DNA from 2 places in the Mycobacterium lentiflavum genome. Region 1 is predicted to be linked to the other one. Evidence: riboswitches for the same ligand, from Rfam matches in the RefSeq annotation. Region 1 holds a riboswitch; the other holds the start of a gene.
The links. Region 1 has a riboswitch for magnesium ahead of MJO58_RS11740 (Rv1535 family protein). Riboswitches for the same ligand answer to the same signal wherever they lie in the genome.
Positions count from the first base shown of each region.

Region 2: it holds a riboswitch for magnesium, as region 1 does, so the genes downstream of both, MJO58_RS01405 (hypothetical protein) here and MJO58_RS11740 (Rv1535 family protein) in region 1, are expected to answer to the same signal.

Region 1 covers NZ_CP092423.2:2,455,026-2,470,383, forward strand. Annotated here, with positions in the region: gene MJO58_RS11720 (amino acid adenylation domain-containing protein) at 1-4,971, shown strand, start outside; gene MJO58_RS11725 (glycosyltransferase family 2 protein) at 5,014-5,907, opposite strand; gene MJO58_RS11730 (carboxymuconolactone decarboxylase family protein) at 6,196-6,765, shown strand; gene MJO58_RS11735 (NAD(P)H-dependent flavin oxidoreductase) at 6,801-7,925, shown strand; M-box (ykoK) riboswitch at 8,097-8,267, shown strand; gene MJO58_RS11740 (Rv1535 family protein) at 8,546-8,794, shown strand; gene ileS (isoleucine--tRNA ligase) at 9,141-12,311, shown strand; gene MJO58_RS11750 (peptidoglycan DD-metalloendopeptidase family protein) at 12,400-13,620, shown strand; gene MJO58_RS11755 (hypothetical protein) at 13,610-14,629, opposite strand; gene MJO58_RS11760 (dTDP-glucose 4,6-dehydratase) at 14,800-15,358, shown strand, end outside.
Region 2 covers NZ_CP092423.2:275,718-291,075, forward strand. Annotated here, with positions in the region: gene MJO58_RS01350 (Vgb family protein) at 1-845, opposite strand, end outside; gene MJO58_RS01355 (SDR family NAD(P)-dependent oxidoreductase) at 1,074-1,937, shown strand; gene MJO58_RS01360 (aromatic ring-hydroxylating oxygenase subunit alpha) at 1,937-3,346, shown strand; gene MJO58_RS01365 (flavin-containing monooxygenase) at 3,343-5,211, shown strand; gene MJO58_RS01370 (SDR family NAD(P)-dependent oxidoreductase) at 5,235-6,161, shown strand; gene MJO58_RS01375 (CaiB/BaiF CoA transferase family protein) at 6,175-7,317, shown strand; gene MJO58_RS01380 (thiamine pyrophosphate-binding protein) at 7,362-9,074, shown strand; gene MJO58_RS01385 (aldehyde dehydrogenase family protein) at 9,118-10,548, shown strand; gene MJO58_RS01390 (hypothetical protein) at 10,633-10,893, opposite strand; gene MJO58_RS01395 (SGNH/GDSL hydrolase family protein) at 10,807-12,786, shown strand; gene MJO58_RS01400 (O-methyltransferase) at 12,791-13,450, opposite strand; M-box (ykoK) riboswitch at 13,583-13,810, shown strand; gene MJO58_RS01405 (hypothetical protein) at 13,919-14,293, shown strand; gene MJO58_RS01410 (NRAMP family divalent metal transporter) at 14,402-15,358, shown strand, end outside.

The sequences.
Region 1 (15,358 bases):
TACCCGGTGTCGTTGGCCGTCGCCGGACTGGACTGGTCGCAGGTGGTCGCGGGTGACGCGGCGCTGGGGCCGCTGATCAAGGATGCCAAGGAGCAGCTGCGCGGGCTGCCCGACCCGCTGACCTACGGACTGCTGCGCTACGCGAACGACGAGGTCGACCTGCCCGGCAACGATCCGGCGATCGGGTTCAACTACCTCGGCCGGCTAGGCGCCGGCACGGCGGCGGAGCTCTCCGGTGACCTGTGGCGAATCTCCGAAGAAGGCTTGTCGGTCGCCGGCGCGGCCACCGCGGTACCGCTGCCACTCATGCACACCGTCGACCTCAACGCCGGCACCATGGACACCGACGCGGGTCCGCACTTGCACGCCAGCTGGACCTGGGCGCCCTCGGCGCTGGACGGCGACCAGATCAGCCGGCTGAGCAAGCTGTGGTTCGAGGCCCTCACCGGCATCTGTGTCCACGTGCGCAACGGGGGCGGCGGTCTGACGCCGTCGGACCTGGCGCCGGCACGGCTGACCCAGCAGCAGCTCGACCAACTCGAGCAGCAGTACCACCTCGCCGACGTCTTGCCGCTGACCCCCGTGCAGCAGGGTCTGCTGTTTCACGCCAGCGTTGCCCAGGGCGGCGACAACGGCGACGACGTCTACGCGGTGCAGCTGGGTGTCACGATCGCCGGTGCCATCGACCCGCAGCGGCTGCGGGAGGCGGTGCAGACGGTGGTCAACCGGCACCCCAACCTGGCGGCCCGGTTCTGCGCCCAGTTCGACGAGCCGGTGCAGGTCATCCCCGCCGAGCCCGTCATGGCCTGGCGATACATCCAGCTCGACAGCGACGAAGCCGGCCACGACGAGCAAATCGAGCAGCTATGCGCCGACGAGCGCGACGCGGTCAGCGACCTGCTCGGCCGGCCCGCCTTCCGCGCGGCGCTGATCCGGATCGCCGAAAACAAGCATCGGTTCGTGCTCACCAACCACCACATCGTGATGGACGGGTGGTCGCTGCCGATCCTGCTGCGCGAAATCTTCGCCAGTTACTACGGCGAGCGCCTGCCCGCGCCCGCGTCGTACCGCAGCATTCTCACCTGGCTCGCCGAACAGGACCGCCCGGCCGCGCAGGCGGCATGGCGCCAGATGTTCGAAGGCTTCGACAACCCGACCCTGGTCGGCCCCGCAACGCGGATCGGGCTGGGGCGCCGGCGCGTCGACTCGTACCGGGTGTCCGCCGAGACCACTCGCGAGCTGAGCACGCTGGCGCGCTCCTGCCACACCACCGTCAACACGGTGCTGCAGGCCGGTTGGGCACAGCTGCTGATGTGGCTGACCGGACAGCGCGACGTCGCGTTCGGCACCGCGGTCTCGGGCCGGCCCCCGGAGGTGCCGGGCTCGGATTCGATTGTCGGCCTGCTGATTAACACCGTCGCGGTGCGGGCGAACACGACGGTGGCCACCACGGTCGCCGAGCTGCTCGACCAGCTGCAGACCGCGCACAACAACCGGCTCGAGCATGAGCACCTGGGTCTGTCCGACATTCACCGCGCCACCGGCCACGACCAGTTGTTCGACACGCTGTTCCTGTACGAGAACTACCCGATCGACACGAACGTGCCGGTGGGCGTGCACGAGCTGGCCATCACCGACGTCACGAACCGCGAATACAACCACTACCCGCTTTCCGTGATGGCCTTGCCGGGCCACGAACTAGGCATCCGCGTCGAGTACGACACGGACGTGTTCGACCCGGCGAGCATCGAAACTCTGGTGGAGCGATTCCAGCGGGTGCTGGTGGCGATGACCGCCGACCCGAGCCAGCGATTGTCGTCGATGGACGTGCTGGATGCCGGTGAGCATGCCCGCCTGGACGAGTGGGGCAACCGCGCCGTGCTGACCCGGCCGGCGGAGGGCACGACGATCCCGGCGATGTTCGCCGCGCAGGTGGCCCGGACCCCGGACGGGGTGGCGCTGGTGGACGGCGAGCGGTCGTGGACCTACCGCGGCCTCGACGAGGCGGCCGAGCGGCTAGCGCGAGTGCTGGTCGGTAAGGGCGCGCGCCCGGGCGAATGTGTGGCGCTGCTGTTCAACCGCTCGGCCGAGGCGATCATCGCGATGGTCGCGGTACTCAAGTCTGGCGCGGCCTACCTTCCGATCGACCCGGCGATGCCCGACGCGCGACTGGAGTTCATGCTCGGGGACGCCACGCCGGTCGCCGCGATGACCGACGCGACCATGCGGTCCCGGTTCGACGGGGCCGACCTGCCGGTCATCGACGTCCACGACCCAGACCTGTCGATCCCGTCCGATATCACCTTCCCGGTGGTGACGCCGGAGGACCTGGCGTACACGATCTATACCTCGGGGACGACCGGGGTGCCCAAGGGCGTGGCGATCACCCACCACAACGCGACGTCGTTGCTGGAAGCGCCCGACCCCGGCGCGCCGACCGGCCCGGGCCAGGTGTGGTCGCAGTGGCACTCCTACAGCTTCGACGTCTCGGTGTGGGAGATCTTCACCGCGCTGCTGCACGGTGCACGGCTGGTCGTGGTGCCCGAATCGGCGGCGGCGTCGGCTCATGAGCTACGCGACTTGCTGGTCGCCGAGCAGGTGACCGTGGTGGGTCAGACTCCGTCGGCGCTGGCGATGATGCCGGGCGAGGGGTTGGAGTCCGCGACGTTGGTGATGGCGGGGGAGGCCAGCCCGAACGAGTTGGTGGACAAGTGGGCGCCGGGACGGGTGATGATCAACGCCTACGGTCCGACCGAAGCCACCATCTATGCCGCGATCAGTGCGCCGATGAAGGCCGGCGAGGGCGCGCCGATCGGCGTGCCGGTGCCGGGTGCGGCGTTGTTCGTGCTGGACAAGTGGCTGCGGCCGGCTCCCGAGGGCGTGGTCGGTGAGTTGTACATCGCCGGTCGGGGTGTGGCCGTCGGTTATCTGCGCCGGGCCGGCCTGACCGCGTCGCGGTTCGTGGCGTGCCCGTTCGGCGAGCGAGGCGATCGGATGTATCGCACCGGGGACCTGGTGCGTTGGGGTGCCGACGGGCAGTTGCAGTACTTGGGCCGTGCCGACGAGCAGGTCAAGATTCGCGGTTACCGCATTGAGCTCGGTGAGGTGCAGGCGGCGTTGGCCGGCCTCGACGGGGTGCAGGCCGCGGCGGTGATCGCGCGCGAGGATCGTCCGGGTGACAAGCGGCTGGTCGGGTATGTCACCGTCACGGGCGATGTCGACACCGCTCAGATGCGCGCCCTGCTGGGCGAGCGGCTGCCGGCGTACATGGTTCCGACGGCGATCGTCGTGCTCGACACGCTGCCGCGCACCGTCAACGGCAAGCTCGACAAACGCGCCCTGCCCGCACCCGAATACCAGAGTGCGGTCCGCTACACCCCGCCCGCGACGCCCACCGAGGAGATCGTGGCCGGGATCTACGGCCAGGTGCTCGGCATCGAGCGGGTCGGCGTCGAGAACTCCTTCTTCGACCTGGGTGGCGATTCGCTGTCGGCGATGCGGGTGGTCGCCGCGATCAACACGGCGTTCGATTCCAACCTGTCGGTGCGCACGCTGTTCGAGGCGCCGTCGGTTCGCGCCATGAGCCAGCGCCTGGACAGTGACGTGGATGCCGACGAGACCGATGCCAACGGCCCGAGTTACGTTGCCGTGCACGGCCGCGACACCGAGGAGCTGCGTGCCAGCGACCTCACCCTGGACAAGTTCATCGACGAGACGACGCTGCTCGGCGCTCCGACGCTGCCGGGCCCGAGCGCCGAGGCGCGCACGGTGTTGTTGACCGGGGCGACCGGCTTCCTGGGGCGTTACCTGGCGCTGGAGTGGCTCAAGCAACTGAAACGTGTTGACGGCAAGCTGATCTGCCTGGTGCGAGCCGGCTCCGATCAGGAGGCATGGCGTCGTCTGGAGAAGACATTCGACAGCGGCGACCCGCAATTGGTGGACCACTTCCACCAGCTGGCCGCAGATCATCTCGAGGTCGTCGCCGGCGACAAGAGCGAAGCCAATCTGGGGCTCGACGAGCAGACCTACCAGCGGCTGGCCGAAACCGTCGATCTGATCGTCGACTCGGCCGCCGTGGTCAACGGCGTGCTGCCGTACCGAGAGTTGTTCGGGCCCAACGTCGTTGGCACCGGCGAACTGATCAAGTTCGCGCTGACCTCGCGGATGAAGCCGTATACGTACGTGTCGACCTCCGACCTCGGCCGCCAGGTCGAGCCGGCGCTGTTCACCGAGGACGCCGACATCCGCGTGGTCAGTCCGACCCGCGTCCTCGACGGCAGCTACGCCAACGGCTACGGCAACAGCAAGTGGGCCGGTGAGGTGCTGCTGCGGGAGGCCAATGAGCAGTTCGGGCTTCCGGTTTCGGTGTTCCGCAGCGACATGATCCTGTCCGACGTCAGCTATGCGGGCCAGTTCAACGTGACCGATATCGTCACCCGGATGATCCTGAGCCTGGTGGCCACCGGCGTCGCGCCCGCTTCGTTCTACCGCCGTGACGAGAACGGCAACCGGCAGCGGGCGCACTACGACGCGCTGCCCGTCGAATTCGTCGCCGAGTCGATCGCCACTCTGGGGGCCCAAGTGGTCGACGGGTTCGAGACCTATCACGTGATGAACCCGCACGACGACGGCATCGGCATCGACACCTACGTCGACTGGCTGATCGAGGCCGGCTATCCGATCCAGCGCATCGACGACTTCGCGGAGTGGGTGCGGCAGTTCGAGATCGGCCTGCGGGCCCTGCCGGACCGGCAGCGCCAGCATTCCGTGCTGCAGATGCTGCAGCTGATGCTGCACAACCCTGAGCAGATCCAGCCGCTCGAGCCGACCCGCGGGTCGTTCGCGCCGACCGACCGATTCCGTGCCGCGGTGCAGGAAGCGAAAATTGGTGCGGACAACGACATCCCGCATATCACGGCACCGGTCATCATCAAGTACGTCACCGACTTGCAACTGGTGGGATTGCTCTAGCCGACGGGCGAATGCGCCCCGATTGTCAACTGCTGCAGAGTATTAAGCCGCGTTGGGCTGCTGCACGCCGGGCGCGCTGCGGGCCCTTGCGCCCGGCAGGCGGTCCCGCAGCTTTGCCAATGTGAATTCGTGTCGGTCGGCGTCGTAGAAGAACCGCATCGTCCGGAACGGGTAATACAGCAGCAGTAGGGTGGCAATGGTCGTATGTGCCGTGGGGCTCTTGATGCCGTGCAGTTTGGTCGTCCGCGTGTAACGCGTGGCATACCGGTAGAAATCGCGCGGTGAGTCTTCCACCCGCCGGCCTGAGATAGCGGCGACCATGGACGGTGCGTAGGAAATCACGAAATCATTTTTGAACAGCGTCAGCGCCAGGTCGATATCTTCGTGCAGGCGCACTTCCGGGTCCAGCTGCGTCTTAAGACGGACGCCCTTCCACGCTGTGGCGCGAATTGCCATGTTGCAGCCGAGCAGAAACCGTTCACTGCGGACGTGCTTGTGCAGGTGGTGGCGAAGCGTGGAATCGACCCAGAAGAGGAAGCCCCGAAAAGGCAGGTCGTAAATAGCGATCGGACCACTCGCGGCGTCGATGTCGGGATCCTGGAAGTAGTTGCGAACCTTCTCGACCCAATCCGGCGGAATGACGGTATCGGCGTCAATGCGGCCGAACACGTCGCCGCGTGCATGATCGAAGCCGTAGTCACGGGTGGGCGCGGCGCCCTGGTAGGTGCTCTGGTCGAGTAGCTGGATGTCCAGATGCGGCGCCGCTGCTTGATATTTGCGCACAATCGATGCCGTGTCGTCGGTCGACTTGTTGTTGACCACAATTATTTCGTCCGGCGCTGAGGTCTGATTGATGCACGATTCCAGGCATTTGCCGATGAACCGTTCTTCGTTGTAGGCGGGAATGACGATCGTGACCGAGGGCTGTTGCGCCATGGCTTACACCCAATCTGCGGACGTGGGGGGACAGCCAGCGCCTTAGACAGCCGGCCCCGAATTCAGCTGCGAGGGGCACCAATTCATTGCGCCCTTTTGTTCAAACCGTATTGTGATGGCGACCGGGAAGCGGGGTGAGTAGCCGCATTTTCGTAGAACGTTCACCGGTAAACGCCCGTTGTTCAACACGCGTCTATCTGTGGGCGGCCCCCGATGACTGCCGCGCCCTGAAGCCCGGGTACCGCTGACTACCATTGCAAACGTTCCGCCAGTTGATCGGAGTGCCCGATGACAACAGCCCGTGTGCCGGGACTGCCGCTCGGCGAGGCCAAGGCCGCTGCCGACGAGGCGGCGATACCGGATTACATGGCCGAGCTCAGCATCTTCCAGGTGTTGCTCAACCATCCGCCGCTGGCGCGCGCGGTCAATGATCTGCTCGCGACGATGCTGTGGCACGGTTCGCTCGACGCGCGGTTGCGGGAGCTGGTGATCATGCGGATCGGTTGGCTCACCGCGTGCGAATACGAATGGACGCAGCATTGGCGCGTCGCCACTCGGTTAGGCGTCACGACCGAGGACCTGCTCGCTGTGCGGGATTGGCAACAGCACGAGGGTTTCGGGCCCAGCGAGCGAGCGGTGCTGGCGGCCACCGACGACGTGGTGCGCGACGGCGCGGTCAGCAGCCAAAGCTGGGCCGCCTGCGAGCGCGAATTGCAAGGCGACACAGCGACTCTCGTCGAACTCGTCACCGCGATCAGCGCGTGGCGGATGATCTCGTCGATCCTGCAGAGCCTCGAGGTCCCGTTGGAGGACGGCGTGGCGGGCTGGCCGCCGGACGGGCGTGCTCCGGCGGGCTGATTGCCTTGCCCGGCGATAACTCCTAGCGTCGAGGGATGCGGACCAGAGTCGCCGAGATGCTCGGTGTGGAGTTCCCGATATGCGCGTTCAGCCACTGTCGCGACGTCGTCGCCGCGGTCACCAACGCGGGCGGATTCGGAGTTCTGGGCGCCGTCGCGCACAGTCCGAAACGGCTGCAGAACGAACTGGACTGGATCGAGGAGCAGACCGGCGGCAAGCCCTACGGGGTCGACCTGTTGTTGCCGCCGAAATACGTCGGCGCCGAGAAAGGTGGCATCGACGCTAAGCAAGTCAGGGAGTTGCTCCCCGAGGAACATCGTGCGTTCGTCGAAGACTTGCTCGCCCGGTACGGCATCTCGGCTCCGGCAGAACCGCCGCGGGCATCCGTCGGCGGCCTCAACATCTCACCCAAGGGTTACGAGCCATTACTGGAAGTGGCGTTCGCGCATGACATTCGGTTGATCGCCAGTGCGCTCGGTTCACCCCCGGCCGACCTCGTCGAACGCGCGCACCGCCACGAGGTGTTGGTCGCCGCGCTGGCCGGCACCACCGCACACGCGCGACGGCATGCCGCGGCCGGCGTCGACCTGATCGTCGCGCAGGGCACCGAAGCCGGCGGCCACACCGGCGAGGTGGCGACCATGGTCCTGGTTCCCGAAGTCGTCGACGCGGTCGCGCCGGTCCCGGTCCTGGCGGCGGGCGGGATCGCCCGCGGGCGTCAGATCGCGGCGGCCCTGGCGCTGGGCGCCGAGGGCGTGTGGTGCGGCTCGGTGTGGCTGACCACCGAGGAGGCCGAGACCGATCCGGTGGTCAAGGAGAAGTTCCTGGCCGCCAGTTCCTCGGACACCGTGCGATCGCGGTCGATGACGGGCAAGCCGGCGCGGATGCTGCGGACCGCTTGGACCGACGAGTGGGAGCGGCCCGAAAACCCGGCTCCGCTGGGGATGCCGCTGCAGACCAACCTCGTCGCCGAACCGCAGCTGCGCATCAACCAAGCGGCCGCCCATCCCGGTGCGAAGGCACGTGAGCTGGCAACCTATTTCGTCGGCCAGGTGGTCGGTTCGCTCGACCGCGTCCGGCCGACACGCGCGGTCGTGCTCGACATGATCGAGGAGTTCGCCGACACCATCGGACGGCTGGAAGACTTAGCCGACAACTGACTGTCAGGGCGGGTTCGGATTGGTGTGAACCATGCCACAGCGAGGCGTTCGTCCAGGTCAGGGCTGTCAAACCTGATCGAAAGCTGTGAAGCGGCGTAGTAAACCCATAAAGTTGCGCGACACGGCTTAGATCACATTGACCCGGGCCGGGTGCCTCGTGGAGTATCTACAGCAGCACCTCGTTAGGTGAGGCGGCTACACGAACACAGGCCACTGACCCCGAACGTCGAAAGACGCCCCGGGTCAGGACAGCTCTTCCCGGCTTAAGGGTTGAGTCCAAGTGGCTTCCGGAGTTTCCGGACACGTCGTGTGGTGCCAAAGCTCTGACGAGAGGGGTGCGGATTTCCGGCGGTCGCCGGATTCTGAACTCCTTGTGGTGCGCGCAGATAGGCGCGGGTAACCCGCACGCGTCGTGGCCGTGGAGGAGGTGAGGGACGTATGAGTTCCAGTGGCAGTCCGGATGGATATCCAGCACAGGCTCCGTCCCAATCCGGCCTCCGGCCCGACGCCTCGAGCTAGCGAATCGATTTAGCGCTCAAGCGTTCTCGGATCGGAACCCGGACGGGTCGGGACACATCAGTCCAGTCAGAACCCGTTTGCAATTCCGTTAGGAGACGATCATGACCGCAGTACTCTTCGACGAAGTAGTGGCCGTAGCGCCCGTCCGCAACCTGCGTGTCGTGCGCGACACGGCGCCCACGTCGGTGCCCACGCGGGCGCCGGTGCCCACGCAGGCCGCCCGGCCCGCCGACGCCGGATACTTCGGCGCCGGCGACCCACTGGTGACCGGTGCCGCCCGCCTGCTGAGCGTCCCCGTCCGTCACCTCTACGCGGCGCTGTGGCGCGTCGGGTTCATCGAGGTTCGGTGACGATGGATGTGGCCCAGCCGATGGCTCCAAGGGGCTAGTCGACCGCAGACACGATGTGCGGCCAGCTGGCCCCTTGGAGCCGGCAGTGATTGATTTGCAGTAGTCCGTAGAATCTTGTTCACGGCATCGATCCGGCTATCACCGGGGAGCCTTCGGAAGAACAGCCCGCTCCACTATCGGGGCGGCCCAGTAGAACCGAACGGGGAGGCCCGTCACAGCCTGAATCGAGCGGCCGCGTGCGAGCGTGGCAAGCGGGGTGGTACCGCGGTGCTCGCGCAGATTGCGCGACCTCGTCCCCGGCCTGACCGTAGGCACGCAGGAGACGACGCGCACCGTGACCGACTCAATCAGCGGCGAAGCCGGCGCCAGGGCCTATCCCAAGCTGGCCGGGGGAGCCCCCGACTTTCCGGCGCTCGAACTCGAAGTCCTCGACTACTGGACCCGCGACGACACCTTCCGGGCCAGCATCTCGCAGCGCGACGGCGCCGAAGAGTACGTGTTCTACGACGGGCCGCCGTTCGCCAACGGGCTGCCGCACTACGGACACTTGCTGACCGGGTATGTGAAAGACATCGTCCCGCGCTACCGCACCATGCGGGGCTACAAGGTGGACCGCCGCTTCGGCTGGGACACCCATGGGCTGCCCGCCGAACTCGAAGTCGAACGCCAGCTGGGCATCACCGACAAGTCCCAAATCGACGACATGGGCATCGCCGCCTTCAACGAGGCCTGCCGGGAATCGGTATTGCGCTACACGGCCGAATGGCAGGCCTACGTCACCCGCCAGGCGCGCTGGGTCGACTTCGACAACGACTACAAGACGCTTGACCTGCCCTATATGGAGTCGGTGATCTGGGCGTTCAAACAGCTGTGGGACAAGGGCCTGGCCTACGAGGGTTACCGGGTGCTGCCGTACTGCTGGCGCGACGAAACCCCGTTGTCCAACCACGAATTGCGGATGGACGACGACGTCTACCAAAGCCGCCAGGACCCGGCCGTGACGGTGGGTTTCCCGGTAGCAGCCGGTGGTGCCCCGAAAGGATTAGCCGGCGCTTACCTGCTGGTGTGGACGACCACGCCGTGGACGCTGCCGTCGAACCTGGCCGTTGCCGTCAACCCCGAGGTGACCTACGTCCAGGTCACCGTCGGGGACCGGCGCTTCGTGCTGGCCGAGTCGCGCCTGGCGGCCTACGCAAAAGAACTCGGTGAAGAGCCCGAGATACTTGGCACCTATTCGGGCGCCGACCTGCTGGGCACCCGCTACCTGCCCCCGTTCCCGTATTTCATGGACCCAGAACCAGGGCGAGCCAAGGCGTTTCAGGTGCTGCCGGGCGACTTCGTCACCACCGACGACGGCACCGGAATCGTGCACATGGCGCCGGCCTACGGTGAGGACGACATGGCGACCACCGACAAGGTGGGCATCGTGCCGGTCACGCCGGTCGACTCCAAGGGCCGCTTCGACGTCACGGTCCCGGATTACCAGGGGCAGCACGTCTTTGATGCCAACCCGCACATCATCCGCGACCTGAAGAACCAGAGCGGTCCGGCGGCGGTGAACCAGCCGGTACTGATCCGTCACGAAACCTACGAGCATCCCTACCCGCACTGCTGGCGATGCCGCAATCCGCTGATCTACCGGGCGGTATCGTCGTGGTTCGTCTCGGTCACCGAATTCCGGGATCGCATGGTGGAACTCAACCAGCAGATCACCTGGTACCCCGAGCACGTCAAGGACGGCCAGTTCGGTAAGTGGCTGCAGGGCGCGCGTGACTGGTCGATCTCGCGAAATCGCTACTGGGGCAGCCCGATTCCGGTGTGGAAATCCGATGACCCGGCCTACCCGCGCATCGACGTCTACGGCAGCCTCGACGAGCTGGAGCGGGACTTCGGGGTGCGGCCCACCAACTTACACCGGCCCTACATCGACGAACTCACCCGGCCCAACCCTGACGATCCTTCCGGAAACAGCACGATGCGGCGCATTCCCGACGTGCTCGACGTGTGGTTCGACTCGGGATCGATGCCGTATGCCCAGGTGCACTTCCCGTTCGAGAATGCGGACTGGTTCGCGGGCGGGGCGGCCGGAGAGGGTGGGCACTATCCGGGTGACTTCATCGTGGAATACATCGGGCAGACTCGTGGCTGGTTCTACACGCTGCATGTGCTGGCCACCGCGCTGTTCGACCGGCCAGCCTTCAAAACCTGTGTGGCACACGGGATTGTGCTCGGATCCGACGGGCAGAAGATGAGCAAGTCGCTGCGCAACTACCCCGACGTCAGCGAGGTGTTCGACCGCGACGGCTCCGACGCGATGCGCTGGTTCCTGATGGCCTCACCGATCCTGCGGGGCGGCAACCTGATCGTCACCGAACAGGGCATCCGCGAGGGTGTGCGCCAGGTGTTGCTGCCGCTGTGGAACGCCTACAGCTTCCTGGCTCTTTACGCGCCGAAAGTCGGCACCTGGCGTACCGATTCGGCACACGTGCTGGACCGCTACATCCTGGCGAAGGTGGCCGTGCTGCGCGACGAGCTCACCGACTCGCTGGAGGTCTGCGACATCTCCGGGGCCTGCGAGCAGCTGCGCCAGTTCACCGAGGCGCTGACGAATTGGTATGTGCGACGGTCACGTTCGCGGTTCTGGGAGGAAGACACCGACGCGATCGACACCCTGCACACCGTGCTGGAGATGACCTCGCGACTGGCGGCACCGCTGCTGCCGTTGATTACCGAGATCATCTGGCGTGGTCTGACCGGCGAACGTTCGGTGCACCTGACGGATTGGCCGCAGGCCGGCGCGCTGCCCGCGGACGCCGATCTGGTGGCCGCGATGGACCAGGTTCGCGAGGTGTGCTCGGCAGCGTCGTCGCTGCGCAAGGCCAAGAAGTTGCGGGTGCGGCTGCCACTGCCGAAACTGACTGTGGCGGTGGAGGATCCGCAGCAGCTGGTGCCATTCACCGACTTGATCGCCGACGAGCTCAACGTCAAGCAGGTGGAACTGACCGACGCGATCGACACCTACGGCCGCTTCGAGCTCACCGTCAACGCCCGGGTGGCCGGGCCGCGGCTGGGCAAGGACGTGCAGGCCGCGATCAAGGCGGTCAAGGCCGGCGAGGGCGTCGTCAACCCCGACGGCACCTTGACCGCCGGGCCCGCGGTGCTGCAGCCCGAGGAGTACAGCTCGCGGCTGGTGGCCGCCGACCCGGAGTTCACCGCGGCGCTGCCCGGGGGCGCCGGCCTGGTGGTGCTGGACGGCACGGTGACCCCGGAGCTGGAGGCCGAAGGTTGGGCCAAGGACCGGATCCGCGAGCTGCAGGAGTTGCGCAAGTCGACCGGACTGGACGTCTCGGATCGCATTCGCGTCGTGATGTCGGTGCCCGCCGAACGGGCCGACTGGGCGCGCGCGCACCGCGACCTGATCGCGGGTGAAATCCTGGCCACCAGTTTCGAATTCGGCGATCTAGTGGATGCGGCGGAGATCGGCGACGGCGTGCGGGTCGAGATCGCCAAATCCTGACCGCGGACGTCGCGGTGGCACGCCGCGCTGCCTGTCGTCAGCAAGCGGTAGCGTCCGGTTAGGGGAAACCAACACGGGAGAGGCGTCGTTGCGGATACTGGGCGTGTTCCGGGTGCACAACGGTGCCGACGTCTTGCCCCGCGTCCTGGACGCGTTGGCCGGGTGGTGCGACGACATCTACGCAATCGACGACCGCAGCACCGACGACAGTGCGGAGATCCTGCGCCGGCACCCCGCGGTGACCAACCTGGTGCGGGCCCGCCCCGACCTGCCCCGGACGCCGTGGCTGATCCCCGAACCGCCCGGGCTGGAACTGCTGTACCGGATGGCCGATTTCTGCCGGCCGGACTGGATCGTGATGATCGACTCCGACCAAATCGTCGAGGCGGACGTCGATATCCGCGAGGTATTGGCGGGCACGCCGGACGACGTCGCGGCGCTGATGTGCCCGATGATCCCGGCCTGGAACGACCCGGATTATCCGGACATGATCCCCGTGATGGGAACGGCGGAATCGGTGCGCGGGCCGTTCTGGCGGTGGCGACCCGGGCTGCGGGCCGGCACCCGGGTGATCCACAACCCGCACTGGCCCGCCAATATCACCGAGCACGGCCGCATTGGCCTGGTGAACGAGATCCGGTTGCACCACACCGGATGGGCAACCCTGGCCGAACGGATCGGCAAGGTCGAGCACTACCGCAAGATCGATCCGGACTCCGAGTTGAACTACGGCGTGCCCTACGACCGCGCCCTGCTGTTCGGCTACGCCTATGAGGAGATCGAACTGCTCAAGGCCGACTACCGGCGTCGGGTGCGTGGCGACTTCGACCGGGCCGAGCCGGGCACCCGGCTACCCATCGATCGCGACAGCCTGGCGGTCGGTTCCGGCTACGGACGCCGGGCCGCGTCGTTTCATCCCGGCGTCGACTTCGCCGCGGATCCCGGCACCCCGATCCATGCGGTGACGTCGGGAACCGTCTCGGCCGTGCGCGATCTCGGCCCCGACGGGCTTCGGTCGGTCACCGTCTCGTGCCGCGACCTCGAGACGGTCTACGTGTTCCGTCCGGGCGACGAGAGCCGGATCGCCGTCGACGACCGGGTGGCCGCGGGAGCACGGATCGGCGCCCTCGGCCCGGAAACCCAATCCCGAGACGGCTTCTTGCATTTCGAGGTTCGCGTCGACGGTGAGCACACCAGTCCGGTCCGCTATCTGGCCAACTTGGGGTTGCAACCGTGGCCTCCGGCCGGCCGCCCGCGACCGGTGTCGGGGACCTTCCCGGCGTCCTCGCCGTGCACGATCACCGGGTGAGCTGTTCGAGCTGTTCGAGCAGCCCGCGTGCGGACCGAATCGCCGAGCGGACCTCCTGTAGCACCTTGGCAGGATGCTGCTCGTCTTTTTCGCCGAGCCGGTTGTAGCGCTCGACGCCGAAACTCGCTGATGCCACCCGTATCCCGAACGGCACCGCCAACGATCGCAGCGCCTCGAAGTGCAGGTAGTGGCCCACCGGTTGGCCGGTCACCATCAGACACGACGAGCCACGCATGCCTACCGTCCGAGCGGCGAAGGTGTAGGTGTCCGACGAGTTCGCCCGGCGACGGTCCGGATCCGGCGATGGCGTCTCGAGCAGCGTGATCGGCACACCGAGCTCGTTGCTCGCCGGCGCGAAGCGCCATACCGTCTCGTCGCCCTGCGGCTTGCCGACCCGCCCGCGCACATGCTCCATCAGCTCGCGGGTGTCGAGCCCGAACGCGTCGGCCGCGCCGAAGGCCATCAGCTCGAATTCGGTGCGGGCACCCGGCGCACACGCGTCGATCGCATCCTGCTCGGAGTCGAGCACGGGCCGGGACGCGGCGGCCAGCACCACGTGGCCGACGCGGCGGCCGGTGGCGATCTCACGCGCATACCGGGCGCGCAGCAGGTTGGTGTATCGCGCGCCGCCGATGACCAGGATGTGATCGAAATCCGTTCCTTCAGGCAAGGTTTCGCCCGTCACGCCCAACGCGGCCGTCGCCGCCTCGATCCTGTCTTGCTGCGCGGCAGGCAGGGGCAACCGAGGGATCAGCCACCTGGCCGCGCCTGCGGCGTCCTGGCTGCTGAGCCGTTCCGCGGCGGCTGCGCGGGCCCGGCCCCGATAGTCCCACGCGTTGCTGAACTCGTCGAGGAACGCCAGCCGGTCGCTCAGGCTCAGTCCGTCAGGGATGGCACCGCCGAACAGCCCGACGAGCTCGGCCAGCGCGGGGTGGGCAGACCACGACGCGACCTGCTGCTCGAGCTCAAAGGTGTCGATCGCGGCAGACCCGGCATGTGGCGAACACACGTGACGTTCTCTGTTCCTTCGAAAGCTGGGCGCTCGTTGGGCGATTCACAACGTACCGCCAATCCGCGGCACCCATCGCGCACTTCACGGAATTTGCATTAGCGACAAATCCGGCCCGTGCAATGGCTAGGATGCGCCACAACACGCATATGACGGGAGAGCGGAAAGTCGTGCGAATTCTCGTAACTGGCGGGGCGGGCTTCCAGGGCAGCCATCTGTCGGAGGCCCTGCTCGCCATCGGACACCAGGTGACCGTCCTCAACACGTTGTCCATTGCTGCCAAGGAAAATCTGCGTAGTTTCCAGATGAACGAATCGGCGGACGTCGTATTCGGTTCCGTGACCGATTGGGAGTTGGTCAGCAAGACCGCGCGCGACCACGACGTCATTTTCCACCTGGCGGCAAATGTAAACGTGGACAAGTCACTTGACGATCCTCGAAGCTTTCTCGAGACCAATGTGATGGGCACGCACCACGTTCTCGAGGCCGCACGCGAATACGGTTCGCGAGTCATCTTCGCGTCGACCTGTGAGGTGTACGGAGACGGTCACAGCCTGGCCCCCGATGCGCTGCTCGACGAAACGGCAGAACCGAGACCGAACAGCCCATACGCCGCGTCGAAGGCCGCCGCCGACCGGCTGTGTTACTCGTACTTCCGCTCGTATGGCATGGACATCGCGATTGTTCGTCCGTTCAACATCTTTGGTGAGCGACAGAAAAGTGGAGCCT
Region 2 (15,358 bases), 2.2 Mb from region 1:
GGCCAGTTGAGTCCACCGGCCAACACGGATTGTGTTGCGCCATAGGGTGATATCTCGGTGATCTCGCCGGTGAAGTTGGAGACGAACAGCTGCTCACCGACGAAGGTGCAGTTGTCCAGGCCCGGATTCAGCTGGGCGAGCAGTTGCCGATCGCCGCTGCGGGGATCGATGCGCAGCACCTGCCCACTTGCCACCTGGGTCGAAACGATTCGGCCTTGCGCGTCGAACTTGACCGAATCGGGTACTCCGAGATCACTTGCGACACATTGTGGTTCACCGCCGTCGGGGTCGATACGCCAGATTTCGTTGGCGCCCATCACCGGAAAATAGAGCAGGCCGTCCGGGCCGACCTCCATCGCGTTCGGTGAGGGCACGTTCTCCAAGAGCACCCGTGGCGGTCCGCCGGCCAGGTCGAACTCCAGCAGCCGTCCGCCCTCACGGCATTCACCGACGAACAACCGGCCCTGATGGAAGGTGATGCCGTTGGCCGACGGCACGTCGTCCCGCAACACCCGCGTCCGGCCGCCGGTATCGCGCACGCTGACCCGGCCGTCCATCACCTCGGTCGCATACAGGTTGCCGTGAGCGTCGAACGCGACGTCGTCGGGGGCCACAATGTCGCCGCCCGTGGGGCTGGCGGTCACGAGTTCCCCGGTGCGGGGATCCAGCGCGCTGATCTGACTGCCGGTGACCTGGGCGATGTAGATGCGACCGTCCGGGCCGGTACGCAACCCGTTGGCGCCGAACAGCCGACTGGGCGCGGTGACTCGTTCGAGCTCCCAACCCGCGGCGACGTCGACGGGGTGCGTCACCGGGTACCGCGAGGGCTGCGTAGAGATCGCCATGGCTCGCCGAGGTCCTTCCGTCAGCCGTCTGGGCTGGACGTTATCAAGTCGCCGTAGTCCAGACAATAGCCGCCAAGTGTGGCGTCACGACCTTGACAGCAAAGTCTGCCGATCGGAATAGTGTTCTCCAAAGGACAGAATGAGATGTTTTGTCCGGACAAAACAGGTGATAGTTTCCGGCTGCGGACGATGACGACAAGCCAAGTCCACGGCAGGCGAAAGCAGGTCATGGACGATCACGTGGATCACGACGCCCTCTTCGGACTCGACGGCCGCGTCGTGGTGGTTTCCGGCGCCGGCGGCGGCGGCATCGGCACGATCGTCACCGCCATGACCGCCCGGGCGGGCGCCACGGTGATCGCGGTCAGCCGGTCGAAGGAAAACCTGGACGAGCACATCGATCCGCTGGCCGCTCAGGGACTGCCCGTGGTCCCCATCGTCGCCGACGCATCCACCGACGAGGGCATCGCCACGGTGATCGACCAGGCGCGCCGCGCCGAGGGCGGCTTGTACGGGCTGGTCAACGTCGCCGGCGGCGCGCAACCGTCGACGTGGATGCCGTCGACCCGGGTGACCCGCAGCGACTGGCGCAAGATCTTCACCGACAATCTCGAAACGGCGTTCTTCATGAGCCAGGCCGTGGCGAGCGAACTGGTCGCCCAGCGACAGCCGGGATCGATCGTGTCGATCTCCTCGATCAGCGGCATGAACACCGCCCCGTTTCACATCGCCTACGGGACGGCCAAGGCCGCGATCGTCGCGATGACCCGCACGATGGCCGTCGAATTGGCGGAGTCGGGAATCCGGGTGAACGCGGTGGCCCCCGGCGTCACCGAGACGGCGGCGTCGCGCACCTACGTCGACGAGGATCCCGAACGGGACCGACAGGCAATCGCGATGGGCCGGCGCGGGCGGCCCGAGGAGCAGGCCGGCGCGATACTGTTCTTGCTCTCCCAGATGTCGAGCTACATCACCGGTCAGACGCTGCTTGTCGACGGCGGCCTGGACCTCAAATGGACCCATCTCGGCGCCGACAACACCTCGCTTTTTCTCAAGGACGAATCCTTCCGTGCCGAGATTAGGAGGATGTGATGGCCGACCGGGCCAAAGGCGTGAATTCCGAAGCAGCCGAGGAACTATCGAGGCCGACGACCATCGGCGTCGAGGCCTACATCTCCGAGGACTATGCCCGCGCAGAGCGCGACAAGCTGTGGCGCCGGGTCTGGCAGCAGGTCGGGCGCGTCGAAGAGTTACCCGAGGTGGGCAGTTATCTCACCTACGACATTCTCGACGACTCGATCATCGTGGTGCGGACCGGCAGCGACGAATCGGGCGGATTTCACGCCCACCACAACGTCTGCATGCACCGTGGCCGGCGGCTGATCGACACACCCGAAGGCGCCAAGAATGCTTGTGCCCGAACGCGAAAGTCGTTCGTCTGCGGCTTCCACGGCTGGACCTATGGTCTCGACGGCGTGTGCACGCACATCCGCGAGCGGCAGGACTGGCAGCAAGCGCTGACGCCGGACAACACCCACCTGCGGCCGGTCCGGGTCGACACCTGGGGCGGGTGGCTGTGGATAAACATGGACCCCGACTGTGAGCCGCTGGCGGATTACCTGTTCCCCGCCGCGAAGATTCTGGACCCGTTCGGGTGTGAGAACATGCGCTACAAATGGCGCAAGTGGGTTGAATTCGACTGCAATTGGAAGGTCGCGCTGGAGGCGTTCAACGAGACCTACCACGTCTACACGACCCATCCGGAGTTCAATAAATTCGGCGAATTCAAGGGCTGGGCGAAGGCGCAAGGCAAACACAGCCACATCGGCTATGACGCTCCCGAGGACATGGAGGCCACCAAGTCCAAGATCCGCCTCGGCATCGGCGCCGATCCGCGCGTGTCGACCGCCCAGATGCAGGTGTACACGATGGAAGAAACCAACGCCACCACCACGCAGACGCTGGTGAATGCCGCCAAGCGGCTGGTCGACGAGTTGCCCGAGGGGACACCGGCCGACAAGGTTCTCGAGCACTGGCTGACGTCGGCCCGTCGCGACGACGAGGCCCGCGGCGTGATGTGGCCGACGATTCCCGCAGACATCCTGGGGCAGGCCGGCACCGCATGGCAGATCTTCCCGAACTTCCAGATCGGGCAGGGTCTGACGAGCGCGCTGTGCTACGGCGCGCGGCCGCACCCCAGCTACAACCCCGACAAATGCATTTTCGAGGTGTCGGTCTTCGAGCTCTACCCGAAAGGCGAAGAACCGCAGACGGAGTGGGAACACACGCCGGTCGGTGACCCGAGGTGGCGGTCGGTGCTTCCGCAAGACTTCTCCAATATGGCCGCCGTGCAGCAGGGCATGAAATCGCTCGGCTTTCCGGGCACCAAGCCCAACCCATACCGGGAACGCAGCACGGTCAACTTGCACTACCAACTATCGAGATACATGGGTACCGGTGAGCCCCAGGAGCTTTCAGGTAAGGAGCGCCCCCCGGCATGACGCCCGGCACGGAAGAACACCAAGATGGTTGCGGGCCTACTCAGACGCCTGACGACTTCGACATCGCCGCGCTGCGCGAGAAATATCGCCAGGAGCGCGAAAAGCGACTGCGCAAGGAGGGCGGCGCGCAGTACCTCGAACTCGACGGTGACCTGGCCGAACTCTACGAGGTAGACCCGTACACACCGGTGGCCGACCGCTCCCCGATCGACGAGGACATCGAGGTGGCCGTCCTCGGCGGCGGGTTCGCCGGGCTGTTGTCGGGCGCCTACCTGAAAAAGGCTGGCGTGCAGGATGTTCGGGTCATCGACATGGCGGGGGACTTCGGCGGAGTGTGGTACTGGAACCGCTTCCCGGGCATCCAATGCGACAACGACGCCTACTGCTACATCCCGATGCTCGAGGAGCTCGCCTTCCTGCCGAGCAAGAAGTTCGCCGACGGCGCCGAGATCTTCGCGCACTGCCAGGCCATGGGTAAGCACTTTGGCCTCTATGACGGCGCGATCTTCTCAACGCAGGTCGAGACCATGCGCTGGGACGAGACGAGTAAGCGCTGGCGACTGATCACCAACCGCGGCGACGACATTCGCGCGCGGTTCGTGGTGATGGCGCAGGGCTCATACAACAAGCCGAAGCTGCCCGGTATCCCCGGTATCAAGGAGTACCTGGACAGCGGCGGCCACGCGTTCCATTCCGCACGCTGGGACTACGATTACACCGGCGGCGACTCTAACGGCGGCCTGCATAGGCTGGCCGACAAGCGGGTCGCACTCGTCGGTACCGGGGCTACCGGCGTCCAGCTGGTGCCGCATCTCGGCCGGGATGCCAAGCAGCTCTTCGTATTCCAGCGCACCCCGTCGTCGGTGGACATGCGCGCCAACACGCCCACCGACCCGGCCTGGGCGGCGGCTCTGCAGCCCGGTTGGCAGGAGGAGCGCAAGCGTAACTTCCACAACTGGTCACCGTTTGTGGGGGTGGTCTTCGGCGAACCAGATCTGGTGTGCGACTTCTGGACCGAATTGGGCCGCAACATGACCGCCCGGATTGCCGCCAGCCCGGATCCCGCCTCGCTGGGGATCGAGGAGATCATGGCGATCCGGGAGGAAGAGGACTACAAGATCATGGAGCGGCTGCGCCGCCGGGTGGCCGCGCTGGTCGACGACCCCGACACCGCCGAGGCGCTCAAGCCGTACTACCGCTTCATGTGCAAGCGGCCGTGTTCGAGCGAGACGTACCTCCCGGCGTTCAACCTGCCCAACGTGACGTTGGTGGACGTGTCGGAGTCCAAGGGAGTGGAACGCCTGACGGAAAAGGGCATAGTCGCCAACGGCGTCGAGTACGAGGTCGATTGCGTCGTATTCGCCAGCGGGTTCGAGATCTCCACGGAGATCAGTCGGCGCTTCGCGGTCGACGTCATCGAGGGCCGAGACGGGCTGTCGCTGTTCGACTATTGGCACGACAGGTACCAGACGCTGCACGGCATTACCACCCGCGGATTCCCTAACCAGTTCTTCACCGGCTTCATCCAGGGGGGCGTCTCGGCCAACACCACCGCGATGTTCGAGCAACAGGCCGAGCATATCGCCTACATCATCGCCGAGGCGCATAAACGCGGCGCGACCACCGTCGAACCCAGTCAAGAGGGCCAGGACGGCTGGGTCAAAACGGTCGCCGAACTCGCGATCGACAACTCGGCCTTCGAGATGTCTTGCACCCCTGGCTATTACAACAATGAGGGTCAGGGTGGCGCCAAAGACAATGGTGCGTTCCTCGGTGATTTCTACTCGCCGGGCTTCTACGCCTTCGGTGACCTGATCGCCGAGTGGCGCGCCAAGGGTGACCTGGAAGGCCTTGAGCTTTCGTGAGCGAGTTGCGGTTCGACGACCGCGTGGCCGTGGTGACCGGGGCCGGTCGCGGGCTGGGTCGCGCCTACGCGCAACTGCTCGCCTCACGCGGGGCGAAGGTGGTGGTTAACGACGTCGGCGGCAGCCTCGACGGCGCCGGGGTCGACGCCGGTCCGGCCGAGCAGGTGGTCGCCGAGATCACCGCGGCCGGGGGAGCCGCCGTCGCGTGTGGCGCGTCGGTCGCGACCCGAGAGGGCGGCGAGGCGATCGTCGCGGCCGCTCTCGAAACCTTCGGCCGCATAGACATTCTGGTGCACAACGCCGGCAACGTCCGTCCCGGTTCGCTCAAGGACATGAGCTACCAGGACTTCGACGCCGTGCTCGACGTGCATTTGCGCGGCGCGTTCCACGTGGTGCGACCGGCGTTTCCGCTCATGTGCGAGGCCGGCTACGGCCGCATCGTGCTGACGTCGTCGATCGGCGGGCTGTACGGAAATCACAACGTGGCGAATTATGCCGCCGCCAAGGCCGGTGTGATCGGGCTGTCCAACGTGGCCGCGCTCGAAGGCGCCGCCGAGGGGGTGCGGTGCAACGTGATCGTGCCGGCCGCGGTGACACGCATGGCCGAAGGCATCGATACCTCGGCCTATCCGCCGATGGGTGCGGAACTTGTTGCACCCGTGGTGGGTTGGCTCGCGCACGAATCGTGCTCGGTGTCTGGTGAACTGTTCGTCGCGCTGGCGGGTCGGGTGGCCCGCGCCGTCATCGCGGAGAGCCCGGGCGTGTGCCGGTCATCGTGGACGATCGAGGACGTCGGCAACCACCTGGATGCGATCCGTTACGTCGAAGCGCCGCTGATCTTTCCGGTCGCCCCGGATGGCCATCACGCGCACCTCCGTTACAGCTTCGAGCTGGCTCAGAGGTCTCACGAACGACCTGGCTCAAACGACCAAGGAGCGCACCATGGCTAGCCCGACAGGCCCGATGACCGGGGTGCGCGTGGTCGACCTCACCGCGATGGTGATGGGACCGTACTGCACGCAGATCTTGGCCGACATGGGTGCCGACGTCATCAAAGTCGAACCGCCCCAGGGGGATAACACCCGCTACATCTCGGTGGGGCCGGCGCCCGGCATGAGCGGGGTATTCGTCAACGTCAACCGCGGCAAGCGCAGCGTCGTGCTGGACCTGCAAACCGACGCCGGAACTTCTGCACTGCGCGCTCTCGTCGAGACCGCCGACGTCTTCATCCACTCGATGCGCGCCAAGGCAATCGCGAAGCTGGGCTTCGGCTATGACGCCGTCGCCGCCATCAATCCCGCGATCGTCTACACCAATTGCTACGGGTATGGGCGACGCGGACCCGATCACGACCGTCCCGCCTACGACGACACGATTCAGGCCGAATGCGGCCTGCCCGCGGTGCAGCAGCAATTGACCGGTGAGGCCGATTACGTCGGCACCATCATGGCCGACAAGATCGCCGGACTGACGGCGCTGTACGCGACGATGATGGCGTTGTTTCACCGCGAGCGCACCGGGCAGGGGCAAGAGGTCGAGGTCGCCATGTTCGAAACCATGGCCTCGTTCATGCTCGTCGAACACGCCAACGGTGCCATGTTCGACCCTCCCCTGGGGCCGGCAGTGTATCCGCGCACCGTGGCACCCAACCGGCGCCCCTATCGCACCAGCGATGGCTACATCGCCGCGTTGATCTACAACGACAAACACTGGAACGCCTTCATGGAAGCCGTGCAGCCGCCGTGGGCCAGCGAGCTGTATTCGACGCTGGAACAGCGCGCGCGCGAAATCGACACCGTCTACGGGTTGGTCGCCGAGACGATGAAAGAGCGTTCCACCGCCCAGTGGCTAACGCTGTTGCGCCAACTCGAGATACCGGTCGCGCCGCTGAACACCCCCGGCGCGCTCTTCGACGATCCGCATCTGGCCGCCGTCGGCATGTTCGAGACGGTGGACACCCCGCACGGGCCGGTGCGATTTCCCGGCGTGCCCACCTGGTTCTCGCAGACGCCGGGCCGCGTGGCGGGGCCGGCGCCAGAGCTCGGGGCTGACACCGCGGCCGTCCTCGACGAACTCGGTCTGGCTGTCGACGTGAACCCGGGATAGCGCTTGCTAAACGAAATCTATTGCTAGTAGAGGAGTTTCCAATAATGACCGTGCCCGTTTACAAACGCATCCTCGACCTGTTCGAGGCTGAGGGCGTGAATACGCTGTTCGGCATCCCGGACCCGAACTTCGTGCACATGTTCGCCGAGGCCGACGCGCGCGGGTGGTCGGTGGTCGCACCGCATCACGAACTGAGCGCGGGATTCATGGCCGAGGCGGCGTCGCGGATGACGGGTAACCCCGGACTGTGCATCGGCACGCTGGGCCCGGGCATGGCCAACATCGCCGGAGCGATCCAGTGCGCGCTCGTGGAGAACTCGCCGGTGATCTTCCTCGGCGGTCAGCGGGCCCGCGTCACCGAGCGTCGGGTGCGCCGCGGCCGCATCCAATTCGTACAACAGGAGCCCCTTTTCGCCGCGTCGGTGAAGTACAGCAGCTCGATCGAATACGCCGACCAGACCGACGAGATCATTCATGAGGCCATCCGCAAGGCGATGTCCGGCACCCCGGGTCCGTGCTACGTCGAGTTCCCGTCGCACGTCATCCTCGAGGAACTCGATGTCGCCGAGGCGCCACCGCCCAGTACCTACCGGCTGGTTAACCAGGGCGCCGGCACCCGCGAGGTGGCCGAGGCCGTCAAGCTGATCCGCGAGGCCAAGAGCCCGGTCCTGCTGGTCGGCCATGGCGTGCACACCACCCGTACCCAACAACAGGTCAAGGAGCTGGCCGAGCTGATGGCCTGCCCAGTGATTCAGACCTCCGGCGGCACCTCGTTCATCCCGGGACTGCAGGAGCGGACGTTCCCCTACTTGTTCTCCCCGGCGGCCAACGACGCGGTCGAGGAATCCGACCTGTGCGTCGCGCTGGGTACCGAACTCGGTGAGCCGATGCACTACGGCCGTACCCAGCATTGGGCGGGCAACAATGCGAACCGCAAATGGGTTCTGGTCGAGCAGGATCCGACCGCCATCGGGGTCAACCGCCCGATCGATGTGGCGCTGGTCGGCGATCTACGCGGTGTCGTGCCACAGCTGGTCTCCGCGCTCAAGGAATCTGCGCGCAAACCCGCGCCCGCGCTGGCGGTCCTGATCGATAAGGATGCGAAAGAACTTGCGGACATGGCGGAATCGGCACCGTCCGGACGCTCACCGATTCACCCGGCGCGCTACGTCGTCGAGGCCACCAAGGCGTTCAACGAACTCGAGGACGGCATCATGGTGCGCGACGGCGGCGCGACCGTGATCTTCGGTTGGACCTATTCGCAGTCCAAGCCGCGTGACGTCATCTGGAACCAGAACTTCGGCCACCTCGGCACCGGATTGCCCTACGCGGTCGGAGCGTCCGTCGCCGAGGGCGGCAAGCGTCCGGTGATGCTGCTGACCAGCGACTCCGCGTTCCTCTTCCACATTGCTGAGTTGGAAACCGCTGCGCGGCAAAATCTTCCGCTGGTGTGCGTGGTAGGCGTCGACCACCAGTGGGGCTTGGAGGTGGGCGTGTACAAGCGCACCTTCTCCCAGCCGTCGCCGCAGCCCGGTGTGCATTGGAGCAAGGACGTCCGGATGGACAAGGTTGCCGAGGGCTTCGGCTGCCACGGCGAGTACGTCGAGAAGGAAGAGGAGATCGGCCCGGCGATCGCTCGCGCCTACGCCAGTGGCAAAGTCGGGGTGGTGCACGTGTGCATCGACCCCAAGGCCAACTCCGAGGAGATGCCCAAGTACGACCGATTCCGGACCTGGTATGCCGAAGGCACTCAGTAGGCAAAAGACGCATTAGGCAAAAGGATTTCGAGAAGGAGGAGCCATGCGCGAATACCTGAACTTCTACATCGACGGCAAGTGGGTTGAGCCATTGCAGCCCAATGCTTTCGACGTGGAAAACCCGGCAACCGAGCAAGTGTCCGGCAAGATCTCGCTGGGCTCGGCGGCCGACGTCGACGTGGCGGTCAAGGCCGCGCGGCACGCCTTCGCCAGCTGGTCACAAAGCAGCCGCGAACAGCGGCTGGACCTGTTGCAGGCGATCCTTGCCGAATACCAGAAGCGCTCGGGCGACCTCGCCGAGGCGGTCACCGAGGAAATCGGCGCGCCGGCGTCGCTGGCCGCGGGGCCGCAGGTCTTTCTCGGCATCGGTCACCTGAACACGGCTATCGAGGCCTTGAAGAACTTCGCGTTCGAGGAACACAAAGGGGCGAGCCTGATCACGAAGGAGCCGATCGGTGTCTGCGGACTGATCACGCCGTGGAACTGGCCGATCAACCAGGTCGCGGTCAAGGTGTACCCGGCGTTGGCGACTGGCTGCACCGTCGTCTTGAAACCGTCTGAGGTAGCACCGTATTCGCCGTACATCTTCGCCGAAATCCTTGACGCCGCGGGTGTGCCGCCCGGAGTGTTCAACCTGATCAACGGCGACGGTGCGGGCGTGGGCGTCGCCCTGGCCAGCCATCCCGACATCGACATGGTGTCGTTCACCGGATCCACCCGCGCCGGTATCGAGGTGGCCAAGCTTGCCGCCTCGACCGTAAAGCGAGTGACCCAAGAGCTCGGTGGCAAGAGCCCCAACATCGTGCTCGACGACAGCGGCTTCGCCGACGCTGTTCGCGCCGGGGTGTCCAACATGATGCCGAACTCCGGGCAGAGCTGTAACGCACCGACGCGCATGCTGGTGCCGAACTCGCGGATGGCCGAGGCGATCTCCATCGCGCGGGAGGCCGCCGAACAGGTCACGGTGGGGCACCCCGACGCAGGGACGACGATCGGGCCGGTGGCGTCGAAGACGCAGTTCGACAAGGTCCAACGGCTGATCCAGCAGGGCGTCGACGAAGGCGCGACCGTTGTGGTGGGAGGCCCGGGCCGGCCCGACGGGCTGGATAAGGGCTACTACGTCAAGCCGACGGTCTTCGCGCACGTCACCAACGACATGACGATCGCGCGCGAGGAGATCTTCGGGCCGGTGCTGTGCATCCTCGGCTACGACGACCTCGACCAGGCCGTCGAGATCGCCAACGACACCGACTACGGCCTGGCCGGGTTCGTCTCCGGAGCCGACCTCGACAAGGCACGTGAGGTCGCTCGCAAGATTCGCGCCGGCTGGGTGACGATCAACCATGCCTTCGACATGAACGCGCCCTTCGGCGGCTACAAGCGCAGCGGCAACGGTCGTGAGTGGAGCGAGTTCGGCTTCCACGAGTATCTGGAAGTCAAGAGCACCCTGGGTTACGCCCCGGACAGGGCCTGACACTCTAGGCCAAGACCGAACACGCCACAGCCGAAAACCGGCGCGTGTCTGCGCCGTATCCGACGCCGTCGCCCCTAAGCTTGCTCAAATCAAGAGGAGGGGCGACGACGTATCGGCAGCAACTACCGCGCCGGGCACCAGAGTGGTCAGGGCGCGCTTAAAGCGGGCACTGAGCCGGACGGGACAGACTCCGCGCCGGCTTTTTCTGCTCGGCAGCATCGTTGGGTAGACCCGGTACGTCGTGTCGGTCGGCTTGCGATTTGGGATAAACCCGAGCAGCGCACCGGGATTCCCGCGCTGGATGGACTTCGTGCGGTAGCGGTCGCCCTGGTGCTCGCCGACCACGGGGGCATCCCGGGCGTGAGCGGCGGGTTTCTGGGCGTCGACGTCTTCTTCGTGCTCAGCGGATTCCTGATCACCTCGCTGTTGCTCGACGAACTCGGGCGGACCGGTCGCGTCGACCTCACCGGGTTCTGGATTCGCCGGGCCCGCCGGCTGCTTCCGGCGCTGGTGTTGATGGTGCTGGCGGTCGGCGCCGCCCGCGAACTGCTTCCCGCGCAAGCTCTTACCGGGTTGCGCGACGACGCGATCGCGGCGTTCTTATGGATGGCGAACTGGCGTTTCGTCGCGCAGCAGACCGACTATTTCACCCAGGGTGCGCCGCCGTCGCCACTGCAGCACACCTGGTCGCTCGGCGTCGAGGAGCAGTACTACTTCGTCTGGCCGGTGCTGCTGATCGTGGTCACCCTGCTGCTGGCCGCGCGGGCCAAGCGCTACTTCATGCGGGCCACGGTCGGCGACGTGCGCTTCGCGATCTTCGTAATCGCCACGTTGGGTGCGTTGGCCTCGGCGGCGGCCGCGATCGTGTTCGTCTCCGGCACCACGCGTGATCGCATCTACTTCGGCACCGACACTCGCGCGCAAGCTTTGCTGGTCGGTTCCGCGGCGGCGGCTCTGCTGGTTCGGGATTGGCCGTCACTCAACCGCGGCTGGTGCATGATTCGCAGCCGTTGGGGACGGCGAGTCGCCCGCTTGCTGCCGATGATCGGGGTAGCGGGGTTGGCGGCGGCGGCGCACTTCGCGTCGGGCAATGTCGCCGATTTCCGTCACGGCCTGCTGATCGGTGTCGCGATCGCGGCGGTCTTCGTGGTCGCACCGGTGGCGATGGAGCAGCGCGGTCTGGTCGCTCGCATTCTCGCCGCGCCACCGCTCGTCTGGCTGGGCACCATCTCCTACGGCATCTATCTGTGGCACTGGCCGATCTTTCTGGCGCTCAACGGCGAACGCACCGGATGGTCGGGACTACCGCTGTTCGCAGCCCGGTGCGGGCTCACGCTGGCGGTGGCCGCCGCGTCGTATTGGCTGATCGAACAACCCGTCCGTCGCTGGCGGCCGGCCCGGGTGGCGCTGCTGCCGCTGGCCGCCGCCACCGTGGCCAGCGCCGCCGCGATCACGCTGCTCCTGATTCCGGTCGGCACCGGAACCGGCCTGCGCGAGACCGGTCTTCCCCCCGGCGTTTCATCGGTCGCCGCGGTGTCGAACGCGCCGCCGGGTGGAAGCCGCCCGGTCGGGCCGCGAAACCCCAACCGGCCGTTCACCGTTTCGGTCTTCGGTGACTCGATCGGCTGGACCTGGATGCACTTCCTGCCGCCGACGCCCGGATTCGCGTTCCTCGACCACACGGTCATCGGGTGCAGCCTGGTTCGCGGCACCCCGTACCGCTACATCGGCCAGACCCTGGATCAGCGAGCCGAATGCGACACCTGGCCGGGCAGATGGGCAACCGAGATCAGTCAGGACCAGCCGGACGTCGCGCTGCTGATCATCGGCCGCTGGGAGACAGTGGACCGGGTCAACGAGGGGCAGTGGACCCATATCGGTGACCCGACGTTCGATGCGTACCTCAACGCCGAGCTGGAGCGAGCACTGAATATCGTGAGCGCCAGCGGGGTTCGGGTAGTGGTTGCCACGGTGCCGTACAGCCGGGGCGGCGAGAAGCCGGATGGCCGGTTATATCCGGAGGATCAGCCGGACCGGGTCAATCAATGGAATGCCATGCTGCGCAAGACCGTTGCTCAGCACCCAAACGTGCAGATCCTGGATCTCAACAAAAAGCTTTGCCCCGACGGCGTTTACACCGCCAAGGTGGACGGCATCAAGGTTCGCAGTGACGGCGTCCACCTCACCCCGGAAGGGGTCAAGTGGCTGACGCCGTGGCTCGAAGAGTCGTTGCGGTAAGCGCTTAGTCGTTGGTGCGGCAGCTGACTTCCATGCTGTCGTTTTCCCGGACCAGGAAATTGAAGCTGGTATAGCCGTTGGCGGGATCGCGTACCCGATCGAGATACGGCGCCATGTCGGGCGCGCTGGCGTTGTCGGCGACCACCAAAGCGCCTGTGGCAAGCCGGGGTTCAAGCAGTTTGAGCACCGGAAGATAGAGATCCTTCCAGCCGTCCAACAAGACGAATTCGACCGGCCCGGTCTGGTCCTCCAGCGTGGTCAGGGCATCACCTTCGAGAATTGTGATGACGTCGTCCAAGCCGGTCTCGGCGAATGTCTTCTTCGCGGCGGCAATCTTGCTCGCACTGAGCTCCGTGGTCACCACGCGCCCCGCGCCGTTGTCGCGGACGGCCGCGGCCAGATGAATGGCCGAGATACCGAACGACATTCCGAATTCGACTACCGTCGTCGGACGGGTCGCCCGGACCAGTGCGTACAGCAGCCGGCCGGCGTCCGGTGTCACCGGGATGTAGAACTCGCTCATCGCCTCGGTGCGTTCCGCGGTGGTCATCGGGCGCTCGAGCTGACCATGGCGCTCACGCAGCAGTGACATCTGGTTCTGCGTCTCGGTGTACATCCGGTCGAGCACGCTCTCGACGCGAGGATCTTGCAAGGTTGTGGCCATGACCTAGAGGGTAAGCCTCAGCGACTTTTACCCGGGCCGTGAGCGCAGACTCGCAGGTGTGACCCAGAACACGCGGGTCGCAATTGTCAAGGAGTTTGACGAGCAATGGGTGTCAGTGCCAGCATGGTTGGGCAAGCACCTCGGTAGGTGAGGCGTCTGCACGGACACAGGCCACTGACCCCGAACGTCGAGAGACGCCCCGGGTCAGGACAGCTCTTCCCGGACACAAGGGTTGAGCCCAAGTGGCTTCTGGACGAGGAGCGATCGCAAGCGCGGCGAAGCCGGGCGCAGCGGGTCGCAACCATCGGCTCATTCCAGATACGCCGTGCAGTGCCGAAGCTCCGACGAGAGGGGTGCGGTCGGCTGGCTCATTGGCCCGGCATCCGTACCTCTCCCGCGTGTGAAACGTGGACACCCGCGCGTGTCATGGCCGTGAGGAGGTGAGGGCGAGATGAGTCCCGGCGATAGTTGCTATCCGACATCCATCTTGAACCGATCCGGTTCCGGCATTTCTTTCTGCTGACGCAGCTCAATTTGGCTGTTCCGCAAGCTGACGGTGGCGACTGCCCCGTTGTATTTGGCGTGCCGACGAACCGCTCGGGCTTCTCTTCCGACAGGGGGAAGACCATGACTTTTGTTGTTGCACAGCGTATTCGCAGCCTTGGAAGGTTGCGCGGACGGTCGATGCTGCGTGCGGGTCGGCTGCTGACAAACAGGTTGTGCACCTTGCACATCCCGACGCCCGAAGAGCGGGCGAACCTGTATGTGTCGCTGACGCCCGTCGCCGTGCTCTCGTCCGCGCCGGGCGGACAATCACCGGGCGGTGGAGGAAACGACCGGTGATTCGTTCCGCCAGCGGTCCCCAGCGGCGGGCGGGGGGTTGGCAGCCCGCCGCTGGGGCGCATTGAACACCCGACTTGGGTAGCCCGACTCCGAGATAGCGAGAATGACATGACGTTGATTTCCCCCGGTCCGCCGGCCGCGCAGGCCGCGTTGGATTCCGCGCACACCGGCGACATCGTCGGAGCCTTCGGCCGTATCAAGCGCGACGGCGCCGGCACGTTGGGCGGGCGGTGGCGCCGGTTACGCACCCTGCTGGTGATCACCGGACCCGGATTGATTGTCATGGTGGGCGACAATGACGCCGGTGGCGTCGCGACGTACGCGCAAGCCGGCCAGGACTACGGGATGAGCCTGTTGTGGACGCTGGCCTTGCTGATTCCGGTGCTCTACGTGAACCAGGAGATGGTGTTGCGGTTGGGTGCGGTCGCCCGAGTCGGTCACGCACGCCTGATCCTCGAGCGCTTCGGAAAGTTCTGGGGCGCATTCAGTGTCGGTGATCTGCTCGTCCTGAACGCCCTGACGATCGTCACCGAATTCATCGGCGTCGCACTGGCGTTGGGATTCTTGGGCTGTCCGAAGATAGTCGCGATCCCAGCCGCCGCGGTCCTGCTGTTCGCCGTGGTCGCCGGCGGCTCGTTTCGGCGCTGGGAGGGGCTGATGTTCCTGCTGATCGCGGTCAACGTCGTGATGCTCCCGATGGTGCTGATGGTGCATCCGAGTCCGAAAGTAGCTGTCGGCGGCCTGGTTCCACAGTTCCCGGGTGGACTGAACTCAGGAGTTCTGCTGTTGATCATCGCGATCGTCGGGACCACGGTGGCGCCATGGCAGCTGTTCTTCCAACAATCCAACGTGGTGGACAAGCGCATCACAGCACGTTGGATTCCTTATGCACGAGCCGATTTGATCATCGGCATCGTCGTGGTCATCGTCGGGGCGACGGCGCTGATGGCAGTCACCGCCTTCGGTCTGGCCAAAACCGGCAGCTTCACCGATGCCGGCGCGGTCGCGAACGCCCTGCGCCACCCCGTTGGCGTGCTGTTCGCGGTGATCCTGCTCGACGGTTCG